3 regions of the Microbulbifer zhoushanensis genome follow, and region 3 is predicted to be linked to each of the others. Evidence: predicted binding sites of a transcription regulator. Region 3 holds the regulator's gene; each other region holds the start of a gene.

The links. Region 3 encodes sigma-54, which starts transcription at its own class of promoters, with help from an activator protein. Its sites were predicted from a motif close to TGGCACANNNNTTGCNNT; they were not measured.
Region 1: a site for sigma-54 is predicted at 1,769-1,786, ahead of LVD10_RS17340 (RtcB family protein). Genes of this name have one in related genera too.
Region 2: a site for sigma-54 is predicted at 2,970-2,987, ahead of LVD10_RS08620 (formate/nitrite transporter family protein). Genes of this name have one in related genera too.

Annotation. Positions count from the first base shown of each region.
Region 1 is NZ_JAJSAO010000010.1:4,263-9,388, forward strand. Features, by position in the region: gene rtcR (RNA repair transcriptional activator RtcR) at 26-1,621, opposite strand; gene LVD10_RS17340 (RtcB family protein) at 1,864-3,090, shown strand; gene rtcA (RNA 3'-terminal phosphate cyclase) at 3,095-4,126, shown strand; tRNA gene LVD10_RS17350 (tRNA-Thr) at 4,339-4,408, shown strand; gene LVD10_RS17355 (slipin family protein) at 4,787-5,126, shown strand, end outside.
Region 2 is NZ_JAJSAO010000003.1:552,333-557,458, reverse strand. Features, by position in the region: gene cynS (cyanase) at 1-131, opposite strand, end outside; gene LVD10_RS08625 (bifunctional protein-serine/threonine kinase/phosphatase) at 142-1,932, opposite strand; gene LVD10_RS08620 (formate/nitrite transporter family protein) at 1,950-2,789, opposite strand; gene LVD10_RS08615 (hypothetical protein) at 3,183-3,800, opposite strand; gene pepN (aminopeptidase N) at 3,913-5,126, opposite strand, start outside.
Region 3 is NZ_JAJSAO010000004.1:206,945-212,070, forward strand. Features, by position in the region: gene LVD10_RS09585 (KdsC family phosphatase) at 1-359, shown strand, start outside; gene lptC (LPS export ABC transporter periplasmic protein LptC) at 359-925, shown strand; gene lptA (lipopolysaccharide transport periplasmic protein LptA) at 912-1,475, shown strand; gene lptB (LPS export ABC transporter ATP-binding protein) at 1,562-2,287, shown strand; gene LVD10_RS09605 (RNA polymerase factor sigma-54) at 2,480-3,955, shown strand; gene hpf (ribosome hibernation-promoting factor, HPF/YfiA family) at 4,183-4,476, shown strand; gene ptsN (PTS IIA-like nitrogen regulatory protein PtsN) at 4,480-4,941, shown strand; gene rapZ (RNase adapter RapZ) at 5,117-5,126, shown strand, end outside.

The sequences.
Region 1 (5,126 bases), on a different contig from region 3:
ATTGCAGTTCGCCACCCGGCGTACACTAAGTACGCAGGTCTTCAAATCGCAAGTCATGCTTTGCCAGCAACTGCTTCACCCGGTGCGAGTCGTTGCTCGACTTCTTCGCCTGCCGGCTCACATTAAACAGCTTGCGCCCGGCCTCCGCCATGGAGCTGGAGCGCCGGCACACATCAATCAGCGCGGCCAGCTTCAGCTGGTCGTAGTAATCCATCTCGGCACTGCTGCCGCTGCCCAGTACGCTCTCCACTGCACTGCGGGCATGTTCGCCGCTGTGCGCGGGCGTGTGCCACTTGTGCTTCAGGCGGCGGATCTCTTCATCCACCACTTCCACCGTAATGCGCCCGCCATCGGCCAGGGTGGCCATGCGGGTGATGCTGGCGTTCAGGTCGCGGAAGTTGGCCGCCCAGGTGGCGTCGGCTGAGCGGCCGAAGGCCAGGTACTTTTCCCGCGCCGCCCTGTTGAAGCTCACCAGGTGCCCGGCCTTGTTGGAGAAGGATTCCAGTTCGTAATCGACATTGGGCTCCAGGTCTTCGATGCGGTCGCGCAGGGACGGTAGTTCGTAGGTCCACAGGTCGATCCGTGCCAGCAGGTCGGCGCGGAAGCTGCCCTCCCTGGCTTTCTGCGCCAGGTCCCTGTTGGTGCCGGCAATCAGCTGGAAGTCGCTGCTGGCCTCGCGGTCGGAACCGAACGGGATAAAGCGCTTGTCCTCGATCGCCCGCAGCAGCATCGCCTGTTCGTCCAGCCCCAGCTCGCCGATTTCGTCCAGGAACAGCAGGCCTTTGTGGGCTTCCTTCAGCAGGCCGGCGCGATCGGCGGTGGCGCCGGTGAAGGCGCCCTTCTTGTGGCCGAATAGGGCGGACATGGTGTTCTCGCCTTTCAGGGTGGCGCAGTTGATGGCCACCAGCCGTCCCTCCAGCTTGCCGCGCTGCTTGCGCAGTTCGTACACCCGCTGGGCCAGCTGGGTCTTGCCCGCGCCGGTGGGGCCGGTGATCAGGATCGGCGCGTTGGAGCGGATGGAGACTTTCTCCAGCTGCTCGATCATACGGTTGAAAGGGGCGTTGTTGGTCTGGATGCCGCCCTTCAGGTAGACGGTGCCTTCCTGGTGTTCCTTCTGGAAGCGCGAGGCAATCTGGTCGTACCGGGACAGGTCCAGGTCAATTACCTGGTACTGGCCGGGCGCGTCGCTGTCGCGCCGGGCGGGGGAGGTCTGCAGCAGCTTGCCGGGCAGGTAGCCCGCCTCGGTCAGCAGGTACAGGCAGATCTGCGCCACGTGGGAGCCGGTGGTGATATGGGTGAGGTAGCGCTCGCGGTTGGGGCGGAACTGGTAGCCGCGGGCGAAATCCAGCAGCTGGCTGTAGACCGTCTCGAAATCCCACGGGTCAGGGAAGTTCACCTTGTGGTGGACCACCTCGGTCTCCGGCGATACCAGCGCGATGTCCTCGGTGACCTGGTTGGCCAGGCCCTGGGAGTGGTTGTCGAACAGCAGTTCCAGCCGGTCGATCAACAGGTCTTCGTGCTGGCACATGGAAACGGTCGGCCGCCACTTGTCCCAGCGCTTATCGCCCTTGCCGCGCCGGTCCATGGTGGTGCCGAGAATACTGATGGCAACTGTTTTCATGGTTATCAAATATATTATCCAGCTATCAAAAAAGATAGATCGGTGGCGCTTCGATGATGGTGGCCGCTGGCGGGAAATCGCTTTATGAAGAAAAATTCTTTATTTAAATCAACGGGTTAAAAGTTTTTTCAGCACGCTGGCAAAAGTTGGCACTGTCCTCGCTATACAGGGGCTACACATAAGCAAGCACGAACCCGGCAGCCGAACAGAAAAGCCGGGATGGAAGAAGAAGGAAAGGAACAATGACTCAGCAAGCCTATGAAGTAATGCAGGACGGTGGTGTGCCGATCAAGTCGTGGACTGTCGGCGTGCCCTTCGAAGCTGAGGCCAGGGAGCAGCTGAAGAACATCTCCCGCATGCCGTTTATCCACCAGTGGGTGGCGGCCATGCCGGACGTGCACCTGGGTAAGGGTGCCACCATCGGCAGCGTGGTGCCGACACTCGGCGCGGTGATCCCGGCGGCGGTGGGTGTGGATATCGGCTGCGGCATGATGGCGGTGCGCACCAGCCTCAAGGCGTCGCAACTGCCGGACAACCTGGCGGGTGTGCGTTCCGCCATCGAGCGGGCGGTTCCCCACGGGCGTTCCTCGCGGGCGCGCGGAAGCCGGGACAAGGGCGCCTGGGGGAGCCTGCCGGACGATGTGATGCAGGCCTGGGCGCCGCTGGCGGCGCAGTTCGATGTGCTGCAGGAAAAGCACCCGGTGCTGAAGAACACCAACAACATCAACCACCTGGGTACGCTGGGGACCGGTAACCACTTTATCGAGATGTGCCTGGATGAGCACGACAGCGTCTGGCTGATGCTGCATAGCGGTTCCCGCGGTGTGGGTAACCGCATCGGTACGCACTTTATCGAGATGGCGAAGAAGGACATGGAGCGCTGGCATATCCACCTGCCGGATACCGACCTGAGCTACCTGCCGGAAGGCACCGAACACTTCGACCAGTATGTGGAAGCGGTGGAGTGGGCGCAGAACTTTGCCCGCATCAACCGCGAGGTAATGATGGCCCGCACCATCGACGCGGTGAAGGCGGCGCTGGGGATGGAGTTCGAGGCCCGCATGGAGGCGGTGAATTGCCACCATAACTATGTGTCCCGCGAGCACCACTTCGGCAAAAACGTGCTGGTTACCCGCAAGGGCGCAGTGCGCGCCCGCGAGGGCGAGATGGGAATTATCCCCGGGAGTATGGGCGCGCGTTCCTTCATCGTCCGCGGGCTGGGAAATGCGGACAGCTTCTATAGCTGCAGCCACGGTGCGGGCCGCGTGATGTCGCGCACCAAAGCCAAGAAGCTGGTGTCGCTGGAAGAGCACCTGCAGGCGACCGCCGATGTGGAATGCCGTAAGGATGCCGGCGTGATTGATGAAACCCCGGCGGCCTACAAGCCGATCGAGAAGGTGATGGCCGCCCAGAAAGACCTGGTGGAAGTGGTGTACACCCTGAAGCAGGTCGTCTGCGTGAAAGGATAGGACCATGCATACCATTGATGGATCACAGGGCGAGGGCGGCGGACAGATTTTCCGCTCCGCGCTCACTCTGTCCACCTGCCTGGGAGAGCCGGTGCGGATAAGGAATATCCGCGCCGGCCGCCGCAAGCCGGGCCTGATGCGGCAGCACCTGGTGTGCCTGCATGCGGCCCAGGCGATTTCCGGCGCGCAGGTGACGGGGGACGAGCTGGGCTCCACCGAGGTGACGTTCAAACCGGGCAAAGTGAACGCTGGCGAATACCGTTTTGCCATTGGCACCGCCGGCAGCACCAGCCTGGTGTTCCAGACCATCCTGTTGCCGCTGCTGCTGGCGGACGGGGTGAGCGAGGTCTGCCTGGAGGGCGGCACCCACAACAAACAGGCGCCCAGCTTCGATTTTATCCAGGCCGGTTTCCTGCCGGTGATGGCGCAGATGGGTTACCGGGCCGAGGTGCAGCTGGAGAGGTTCGGCTTTTACCCGGCCGGCGGCGGCCGGTGGCGGGCACGGATATACCCGGTGGGTGAACTGAAGCCGCTGGCTCTGCTGGAGCGGGGCGCCGTGCTAAGCAAGGAGGCGCTGGTGACCTCGGCACAGATTCCGGGCCACGTGGCAGACAGGGAATTGCGGCATATCGCCAGCAAGGGCGACTGGGCGGCGGACGAGCTCCAGCGCCGGCAGGTGGATTCATTCGGGCCGGGCAATATCGTCTCGCTGCGGGTGTACGCCGAGCACGTTACCGAAGTGATTGAGGTGGTGGGCGAGAAGCAGCTGTCGTCGGAGCGGGTTGCGGGCCGCGCGGTGAAGGAGTTCAACCGGTATATGGAAGCCGGGGTGCCGGTGGGCGAACACCTGGCGGACCAGCTGCTGCTGCCGATGGTGCTGGGCAGGGGCGGCCGTTTCAGGACGCTGGCGCCGAGCCAGCACCTGCTAACGAATATCGAGGTGATCCGGCAGCTCACCGGGATGGAAATCAGCGTGCACAGGGAAGGCGGGCACGCCTGGATCGTCAGTGTGCCGGACAGCACGCAAGCACGTTAGGTGCTGACAGCGGGATACGCCCAGGGACGAAACCAGGGATGAAAAATGGCACAGGGGATGTGCCCGCGTGAGAACACTGGCCGCCTGCAATGCGCAGGTGGCAGTAAAAGAGTTTGGGCCAATGGCCCGGCATGCGGAGCTGGTTCACAACGCCAGCCCGGCACAGGAGCCCCTGGCTTGCTGTGTACCTGCCGGGGCAATTACCTGAACACTACTTTGTAGCTCAGAGGTAGAGCAGCCGATAGTTTCGGCCGGTCGCAGGTTCGACTCCTGCCAGAGTAACGTCGTCCACTACACGACTTATCCGGTAAAGGCGAAAGCCTGGGGTTCGACTCCCCACAGGGTTAACGCCCTTGTTGACTACCAGAGGCCCATGGCCACTGGGCGCTGGCGACTTGCACTCCCCCGGGAAGGCAGCCGCCGGTACCCGGAGGCGCCGGAAGTCCGGGCGCCGGTGGTGGGCAACCTGGCACGTGGCATTGCCACGCCGGGCTCGCCTGTAGTGTGGGCAATGCGCATTGGCGTATCCCCGCTGCAGGCCGGCCGGCCGATGACTTTGCCACCTGCCCTGTTCAAGCCGCCGGCCCCCGGGCTTCCGGGTGGGCCTCACCCCTGGTTACGCAGGTAATGCGCCGGGGAACAGAAGTAAGGAGAAGTAAAATGATGATATGGAAAAGCGTCGATATTGCCGATCACGAGCGGGCGCTGCTGTTCCGCCGTAACCGTTTCATACGTGTGCTCGAGCCGGGCCGGCACCGCCTGCTGCAACTGGCGGACAAGGTGACGGTCGAGGTCCACGATATCAGCGATGTACTGTTCGAGCGCCCGAACGCCAGGTTCTTCCTGAACACCCATGCGGAAAAGCTGGCGCCCTACACCGAGACCCACGAGCTGGGTGACAGCCAGGTTGGCCTGCTGTACCGCGACGGCCACCTGGTGAATGTCCTCAGCCCGGGTACCTTCCTGCCGGTCTGGAAAGGGGTGGAGAATGTGCGTGTCG
Region 2 (5,126 bases), on a different contig from region 3:
TGCCCGAGACAGGCGGCGGTGGTCCACTCCCTGGACAGGCCGATGGCATTTGCCACCTGGGTCCATTGTATATCCTTGCGAACCTTTGCGGACTGGATCAGCCGGGTTACCTCTTCGCGACTGTTAATCATGGTTTTCTCCTTAAGTGGGCTGGTTGAGCAGGTACAGCAGGGTCAGGATCAGAACAAACTGCAGCGCGGCAAGGCCCCGCCAGAACGCGACTGGGTTTCGCTCGATCAGCGGCGGGCGCTGGCCGGACAGCAGGCTGTGGTTAGGGGTGCGCAGATCGTGGACGAATTCCGACAGGTGGGCATAGCGCCTGAATGGATCTGGGTGGACAGCCTGGCGGATAGCCGCATCCACCCAGCGGGGGACGGCGCTGTTGTCGCTAGCCAGGCTCCCGTAGCTGAGTCGCCTTTGCTCTGTGACTGTGCGCGCCCGTGCCATCCTGGGGCCATAGGGGAAGGCACCGGATAACATGTGATACGTGAGTACGCCGAGGGAGTAGAGGTCAGAGCGAGTGGTGGGGCACTCCCCAAGCAGGCACTCGGGGGCTGCGTACAGCGCAGTGCCCAGCAGCTCGTTGCCGCCACTGGCGCCGGCCAGCTCCTCCAGCCCGGAGATTCGCACGGCACCAAAATCAATGAGTTTTACTGTGCCACTGCGGTCGAGCATGATGTTCTCGGGTTTCAGGTCCCGGTGCAGCATTTCCATCCGGTGCAGGGCCCGCAGGCCGCGTGCCACCTGCTCGGTAATATCCCGCACACGCTCGAGGTCTGGCCGCTGGTTGTCCCGTAGCCACTGGGCCAGTGTCTGGCCGTCAATATACTCGCTGACGGTATAGAGATAGCGCCGCTGCCGGTCGATCGCTGCGGCGGCCAGCAGGTGCGTACTGCGCACCCGGCGCGCAACCCACTCTTCCATCAGCAGTCGCTCGAGATAAGCCCGATCCCCGCCAAGTTCCGTTGAGGGCGTCTTGAGGAATACGTGAGCGCCTGACTTGAGGTCTGTGGCCAGGTAGGCGTGACTACGCGCGGATATCTGCAGTTGGCGCTCGATGCGGAAGCCATCCAGTTGCTCCCCCGGTCCCAGTATGGGGGGTAATGGCAGTTGTTCTGCCTTTTCCCGTAACAGTCTGGCGCCCTCGCCGGGCAGTTGGTCGATACGGGCTATCTGGATGGTCAGGTTATCTGCGCTGCCATTGAGCTGCGCGGCGTCGACCAGCGCCTGCGCTACCTGGTCCAGGTTGGCCTGCGGGTCGGACAGCCGCTCGATAACCTGTTGTGGCGATATATGCTCATAGAGGCCGTCGGTGGCCAGGATGTAATGCTGGCCCTCCTGCAGCGGTAACTGCCGGTAGTCCGGCTGGTCCCGGTCTCGAGCCCCAAGGGCACGGCTCAGGTGGCGTTCCCCGCCAGCTGCCCACTTGCAGTGATCACTGGTGAGCAGTTCCAGGGAACCCTGGTGCAGGCGGTAAATCCGGCTGTCACCAAGGTGGAACAGGTGTGCCGACCGCCCTCGCAGTACCAGGGCGGCAAAAGTGCAGACATAGCCGTGGTCGCGTTGGTAGCGGAACTGCGTTGCACGGGTCTGGGCATCGAGCCACGCGTCAATGGCGGAGATCACGCGGGTCCCGGCTGCGCGCACAGACCAGGCCTCCGAGGTGCAGTAGTAGTCGGCCAGGAACGCTTTTACTGCGGTCTCGCTGGCAATACCACTTACTCGGCTGCTACTGATGCCATCCGCCAGGGCCAGTGCAATTCCCTTGACCACCAGTTGCGCGGCACGGGGAACGGTTGCGCCGTGGCAGTCCTGGTTATGCGCTTTCCTCCCGGCGCTGCTGTACTGGCCGATCGCGACCTGTAGTTGGCCGGGGGTATCCCTGTGGGAGTGCCCGGCCGCTGTTGGCGGCCGGGCTTTCAAGCTTTCCATAGTAGAGCAGCAGGGAATCAGCTGGCGGCGGCCGGCTCTGGACTGGAATCAAGGCTGCGAGCCGGGGCCGTGCGTACATGGGTGCTGTAAAGCGTGAGCCCGGTAAAGGCGAGGCCACCCACCAGGTTACCCAGTGCAGTGGGGATCTCGTTCCAGAGAAAATAGTCGGCTACAGAAAAGCCACCACCCATGATAATGGCCGATGGAAACAGGAACATGTTTACCACCGAGTGCTCGAAGGTCATAAAGAAGAACAGCATGATCGGCATCCACATTGCCAGCACCTTGCCGCTTACGTGGGTGGAGATCATCGCGCCCACCACGCCCATGGAGACCATCCAGTTACACAGCATGCCGCGCAGGAAGATTGTAAACCAGCCGGCGGCACCGTATTCCGCATAGCCCACGGTGCGGGACTCACCGATGCCGGCAATCTTCTGCCCTACTGCACCGGGCTCGACTGAGAAGCCGTAGGTAAACACGAAGGCCATCATAAATGCCACGGTCAGCGCCCCGCCAAAATTGCCCAGGAACACCAGTCCCCAGTTGCGCAGGATCCCATTGACGGTCACCCCGGGGCGCCGGTCCAGCCACGCCAGGGGGGTCAGCACAAACACCCCCGTCAGCAGGTCAAAGCCCATCAGGTAAAGCATGCAGAAGCCCACCGGGAACAGCACCGCGCCGATCAGCGGGTTGCCGGTCGTCACCGTAATGGTAATGGCGAACACCGCTGCAAGTGCCAGGATGGCCCCGGCCATATAGGCCCGGATCAGGGTGTCGCGGGTGGACATGAAAATTTTAGCCTCGCCAGCGTCGACCATTTTGGTCGCAAATTCGGTTGGAAGTAGATAAGCCATGTTTTTGCCCCTGGAATCTGGTTATGGGTGTTTCCACTTAAAGCCATGGGCTGATTCTGCAGGCCAAAAAAAACGGCGCCTTCACCCCGTGGGGCCAAGAGGCCCGGGGAGAAGACGCCGTCGTCTGTGGAAACTGGTTGTTACAGCAAGCCGCGGAATCACGGCGAGCCTGGCAATACCAAAGCAAGCTCTATGCCAATACCTTCCAGAAAGCGTGGCCGGCCAGGAAGTGCAATAGCTGATTTACGAACTCACTTGCCCCTGGCCGGTCTGTGCGTATTTATAGTGTTTCTGGCGCACCGAGTTGGTGCGCACCTGTCCTCTGAGATTCATTCAGTCCTTGCAGTCTTCAGAACAGGTTAGAGCCGAGGAGGTTCGATTTGGCTACAGGCACTAACTTACTGTGTAAAGTTGAGCCTTCTTCTTGGTAGAGAAGCTTTTCTTTACGCGGTCGAAAATCTCATTGGCCTCCTCTCCGGAAAGGGCATCGGTTGAGAGCAGAAGCTCCAGGGCTTGTTTACAGGCGAGAATCTTCTGCTCGGGACTCGCTTCCGGGTTTAGTTTCAGTTTATCTATCTCTGTCTCAAGGGACTCCAGGAAGTTTTCGCAGGCTTCCCTGCTGGGTGAGTTTTGCCACAATATAATTGCCGGTGCGCCATTATGCCTGTTTTTCACAATGACCAGATTTACCGTCTTGTAAAAGAATGCGGCCAAAAACATCGACGCGGGAAACAGTACCGAGAATAGCGCAATATACTCCCCGGTCAGGTCGTTGGGGGTGGTGTCTTTAGCAAGTATGAATATCCCCAATGCAAACAGGATCAAGCTCAGGACCAGGTAACGGTAGGGTCTTTGCATGTACCTGTCGTATTTTGTGTCAAGGTCGAAGAGGTTGAAGGTCTCCTCTTTACTTGCCCTGAGGGTTCTGTATTTAACCCGGACCCTGGATTTGTCCAGAATTTCAACTTCTCGACTTCCCTGTAAGAACTTGCGTTGTCTGATTTTTTTCATTATTTAATTCCTTGTATTCAGTGTGCAAAGTTTCCATTGATCATTATGGTGGGAGACCCCAGGCATGATCCATGGTGAGGGGGTCTCAGTATCATAAGCACTGTTGGGTATTCTAGAATTTCATCGCGATGCAGCGCTGGCTTTGTTGTTGGCGGTTCATTATTACCTTTTTCAGTGTTGGCATAAGACCGGGATTGCTGTCCAGCGCCCTGCGGTACTTCTCTGCGCCGGCTTCATTACAGAGTATCGGGAATACCTGGGCGAAGGCCTTGTTATACAGCGTATCCGCTTCCGCGTTCACTCCGGGGACTGCTCCGAGGACACGTTGGCTTAATCTGTCGAAGATTTCCAGCTGCTCTGCCGGGAAGAGTGCCCCCGTCGCGGCCTTGATCTGGCTCAACTTGTACTGGTCACGCTGCCCGAGGATATTATCCAGCCATCGCTGCTTTGTGTCTTCAGTGGGTCGTATGGCTTCCGCGGTAATCGCGCTATTGCGGGCCCGGTCCGTGTTGTCCCTTTCCAGTTCGGACTTAACCAATGCTTCGTAATTACCGTGCAGGTGGCGGTTCAGCAGTACGATGAGTTGCCAGCGCTTGTCCTGGTCGATGGTGAGCCCATCGATGGCCAGCTCGCCATCAAGGAGCTTGCGGGCGTTGTCGAGGGCGGCCTCGGTGTGGGCGACCCGGGTAAAGGTACCGAGCCAGGTTTTCTGTTCGTCGCTGCCGGCGGGAGCATCATTCAGTTGCTCCCAGGCGAAATCCTCGATTGCGGCAAGTTGCTGGTCACGTTCTTCGCGGGGAATATCGAGGCGATGCAAATAATCCCGGGCGGATGCCAGGTGGCCGCTGATGGCCCGGATCACATTGATATCCTGCTCGGCCGCGGCATTTTCCAGGGCGAAGCTGATCCACTCGCCCAGGGGCATCTTGCCGGACAGTACGCTGCCATAGAGGTTCTGCCACAGCATCAGGCGGGTGAAGGGGCTCTCTATCGCATTGATATGTTGTGAAAGCTGCCCGACAGACTGCGGGTCCAGCTCCACCTTTACATAGCCCCAGTCCTCGTCGTTGGGGTTGAGAATCTGCGGGCAGGGCAGGCCCTCGGCAGCCTCTACCCGGGTCGAGGCGCCGCTATAGGTTACGGGTATGGCTTCCACGCGGCTCATGGTGCCGTCCTGCATCCGGTAGATGCCCAGCTGGATGCGCTGGTCCCGCAGTACCGGGTACTCGTCCGGCGCTGTCTGTTCCAGGGTCAGCCCGGTGATCCTGTCGTTTTCGCACTGGAAGCTGGCGCTGAGGGTGTTAACCCCCGGCTGGTATAGCCAGG
Region 3 (5,126 bases):
CGATCATTACCGGGCGTCGCAGCAGTGTGGTGGAGCGCCGGGCCCACGACCTGGGCATCCACAAACTGATCCAGGGTCGCGAAGACAAGTTTGCCGCCCTGCAGGAGCTGCTCGACGGGGACAGCTGCCGACTGGAGGACATTGCCTATGTCGGTGATGATTACCCGGACCTGCTGGTAATGACTCGCATCGGCTGCCCCATCTCGGTCCCCAATGCCGCATCACCGGTGCGTGAGCGGGCGATCTGGGTCACCAGCAGCCGCGGCGGTGAAGGCGCAGTACGCGAGGTCTGCGACCGCATTATGCATGTCCAGGGCACCTTCGCCGCCGCGTTGGCACCGTATATCGGGGAGTACTGATGCGGACCTGGCTCCCCCTGTTTGTGATCGTGGCCCTGATCAGCGTCGCCGCCTGGTTCGCCGAGAGCCCACCCCCGGAGCTGCTGGGCAAGCGCCCGACCCCGAAACAGCACAAACGCGCCCCGGACCTGGTGATCCGCGATGCACGCACACGCCACTTTAACCTGGAGGGCAACCTGGCCTATCGGGTGGACGCGGAGCGGATTACTTTCTTCCAGTATGCCCGCAGTGACCGCGCCAACCTGAAGGAGCCACGCATCCTGTTTTTCCAGGGAGACCAACCCAAGTGGCGCACGGAGTCACGGACCGGGGTGGCCTTTAACAATGGCGAACGGGTGGTCCTGCGCGGCGACGTGCATATCAATGAACTCCCGGAGCCCGGCGGCATCGTACTGGATACCGAGAAAATCACCATCAAGCCCCGCCAGGAATACGCGGAAACAGACAAACTTGTTACTATTGCCGCCGGCCCGAACCGGACGCAGGGAAAAGGCCTGCGCGCCTTCCTGAAACAAGACCGGGTAGAGATACTCTCCGAGGTGGAAAGCACCTATGAAACTCAATAACTTCCTGTGCGCCCTGGCAGCTACTACGCTACTGCTGCAGGGAATGCACGCCACAGCACTGCCGGCCGACCGCCAACAGCCGGTCAAGGTCAATGCGCAGAAACTGGAAGCCAACCGCGGCAAGAACCTGTCGGTCTACAGCGGCAACGTGGTCATCACCCAGGGCTCGCTGCAGATCCGCGCCGATCGCGTGGAAGTACACGGCAACCCGGAAGGGGAGATCCGCCGCGTCATCGCCACCGGCAATCCGGCCCACTTCCAGCAACAGATGCAACAGAGCCAGAACCTGGTCAAGGCCCGCGCGCGCCGCATCGAGTTCAAGGTCAACTCCGACGAACTGCAGCTGACTGGCAACGCCCACGTGGACCGTGACGGCAACACCCTGGCCGCAGAGCGGATCGACTATGACCTCAACAGCGAAAAAATGCAGGCCCAGGGCCAATCTGGCGACGGCCGGGTCGAGATGATCTGGAAACCGGAGCGCAAGCCCGAAGGGACAGCCCCGGCCGACAGCGCAGAAGATAACAAGGATTCGACGGAAGGCCAGTAACCCCTTCCCACCGGGGCCGCGCCTCGCAATCCCCAGATCCAGCGCGGGATGCCGCCACGGCATCTCGCGCCCAGCAGGAATTCAGTATGCCAACGCTACAGGCGTTACACCTCGCCAAACAGTACAAGAAGCGCAAAGTCGTACGGGACGTATCCGTCAGCGTATCGAGCGGCCAGGTCGTGGGCCTGCTGGGCCCCAATGGGGCCGGCAAAACCACCTGCTTCTACATGATCGCCGGCCTGGTGCGCGCGGACGCGGGCCAGGTGCTGATCGATGAAGAAGACATCACGCGGTTATCCATGCACGGCCGGGCCCGCAAGGGCATCGGCTACCTGCCGCAGGAGGCCTCGGTATTTCGCCGCCTCAGCGTCCGCGACAACATTCTCGCCATCCTCGAGACCCGCAAGGACCTTACCCGGGCGCAGCGGCAGGAGCGGGCCGATGAGCTGCTGAACGAATTCAATATCACCCACATCTCCGGCAGCCTGGGCATGTCCCTGTCCGGCGGCGAGCGACGCCGGGTGGAGATTGCGCGAGCCCTGGCCACCGATCCGGCATTCGTCCTGCTCGACGAACCCTTTGCCGGCGTCGATCCCATTTCGGTCAACGATATCAAGCAGATCATCCAGCACCTGCGCCAGCGTGGCATTGGCGTCCTGATCACTGACCACAACGTGCGCGAGACCCTGTCCATTTGTGAGACCGCCTATATCGTCAGCGAAGGCCACATCATCGCCGCCGGCGCACCGGATGAGGTGCTCTCCAACCAGCAGGTACGCGAGGTTTACCTGGGCCACGAATTCACCATCTGATGCGGACCGGGCGCCGAAAACCGTCCTAGGCAGAGGGGGCAATCTGCATATCTGTCACCTCCATCGCCGGCGGAGGCAATACGGTCATCATTTTCGGCACACTTATTGCTTGTAATCGCGCCCACAGCAGGTTAGTCTGCCGCCTTATCGAAATTCGGAAGAATATTTCGTTCTAGCGGTTCTCTACCCTGTATGAAGCAATCCCTCCAGCTCAAGCTCGGCACCCAGCTGACGATGACCCCGCAGCTGCAGCAGGCGATTCGCCTCCTGCAACTGTCGACGCTCGACCTGCAACAGGAGGTCCAGTCGGCCCTGGACAGCAACCCGCTGCTGGAGACCGATACCGGGGAGCATGGCGAACATGAAGCCTCCGCGGATGAGGCCAAGGGCGAGGATCACCCGACCCCCGGGCCCGATGACCGCACGGCCAGCGCCAGCGAATCCGGTACAGATGCCGCGAGCGAGAGCGAATGGAACAACGACATTCCCGACGACCTGCCGGTCGATACCCACTGGGATGACATCTACAGCGGTGGCAGCTACAGCGGCCCGACCGGCGAGGACAACCTGCTGGAGCAGCGCAATGCCACCTCCGAAAGCCTCCACGACCACCTGCTGTGGCAGCTGAACCTCACCCCACTCTCCCGGCACGACAAACTGATTGCTGAAACCCTGATCGACGCGATCGATACCCGGGGCTTCCTGCAGTCGCCACTGGCGGAGCTGGCCGAGGCGCTGGAGGTCGGTGAGGATGAAATCCTGGCGGTCCTGAAAACCATCCAGCAGTTTGAGCCCGCCGGATGTGCGGCGCGCGACCTGCGCGAGTCCCTGCTGCTGCAGCTGCTGCAGATGCCCGCCGAGACCCCCTGGCTCGCCGAGGCCCAGGCCATCGTCGACTTGCACCTGGACCTGCTGGGTAAACGCGACTTTCGCCAGCTGGGGCGCCGCACCCGGCTGAATGAGGCCCAACTGGGTGAAGTGATGCGGCTGATCCAGTCGCTCAACCCGCACCCGGGCGAGGCCTTTGGCGGCGATGAGCCGCAATATGTCGTACCGGATGTGATCGTAACCCGGCGCCAGCAACGCTGGCAGGTGGAGCTGAACCCGGAAACCACCCCGCGCCTGCGCATCCATGCCGGTTATGCCTCCATGATCAAACGCGCGGACAACTCCGCCGATAACAACTTCCTGCGCGATCACCTGCAGGAGGCACGCTGGTTCCTCAAGAGCCTGCAGAGCCGCAATGAGACCCTGCTCAAGGTGGCCTCGAGCATCGTCGAGAAACAGCAGGGCTTTTTCGAGCAGGGCCCCGAGGGAATGAAACCCATGGTGCTGGCGGATATTGCTGAAACCGTGGGCATGCACGAGTCCACTATTTCACGGGTCACCACGCAAAAGTATATGTTCACACCCCGCGGGGTCTTTGAGCTCAAATACTTCTTTTCCAGCCACGTCAGCACCAATTCCGGTGAGGATGCCTCGTCTACCGCGATCCGCGCACTGATCCGCAAGCTGGTCGACGCCGAGCAGCCACGCAAGCCCCTGTCCGATAACAAGATCACCCAGGAGCTGGCCAACCAGGGAATCAAGGTTGCCCGCCGCACGGTCGCCAAATATCGCGAATCCATGGGCATACCCTCTTCCAGTGAGCGCAAGCGCCTGATCTGAGACCACTGCAGGCCCCGCCAACCGGGCCCTAGCGGCGCAACCTGACCCCATCGAAAAATACGGTCACCACCACTTGCCGGGCATGCAATCCCACGCGGCCCGCAACCAATACCTCAAGTTTGAGTGTATCCTTCCAATCTGGCGTACTTCCTAGTAGGGTTGCCGCCCTGACAGGGGGTGCTGCCGGTTCAAACCGCGCTTTCGATGCACTCGAACAGGAGAATTCCATGCAAGTCAACATCAGTGGCCGCCACCTGGAAGTGACTTCAGCCCTTCGCGATTATTGTCTCGAAAAACTGGATAAACTCTCCCACCACAATGACCTGATCACGACGGGACAGGTAACCCTGTCAATGGAAAAGAAAGAAATACAGCGCGCCGAGGCACTGTTTCACGTCAATGGGCGGGAGATCTTTGCGGATTCGGAAGCGGATGATATGTACGCGGCAATTGACGCCCTCACGGACAAGCTCGATCGCCAGCTGATAAAACACAAAGAGAAGTTGCGAGCCCATCGTTAAGCTATGACATTGGAAGCATTACTCTCGCCCAGCCTCAGCCTTTGCCGGGTGGCGGGCAGCAGCAAAAAGAAGCTCTTGCTGAATATTGCCCAGGCGATAGCCGAGCAGTATCCACACCTGGACGCAGACACGATTTTCAACCAGATGATCGCGCGCGAGCGGCTGGGCTCCACCGGCATCGGGGATGGTGTCGCCATCCCCCACTGCCGCCTGCCGGGCTGCCAGGAGGCCATTGGTGTACTGTGCACCACTGAGCCGGCGATCGATTTCGATGCTGCCGACCGCCAGCCGGTCGACCTGCTATTCGCCCTGCTGGTGCCGGAAAACGCGGAGCAGGAACACCTGGACACCCTGGCGGAAATCGCCGCCCTGTTTAACGACAGCAGGGTCAGGGAGAAGCTCCGCCAGGCGGACTCCAGCGACGAGCTCTACGCCCTGGCCATCGACAGCGCTGCCGCAGCCTGAAGCACACCAGCGCCGTCCCACTGCGATCCTTCACAAACATCCGTTATCGTTGTGCCGGACGCCGCAATGGCGGATCATTGGCCAATGCGACCGGAAGCCCGCCGGTCGCTCTTGCCCGGGCAGGTAGCAAACGGCCGGCAGTCGATCAAACATTACGAAACGGACCTCGAAACTTATGCGCCTGG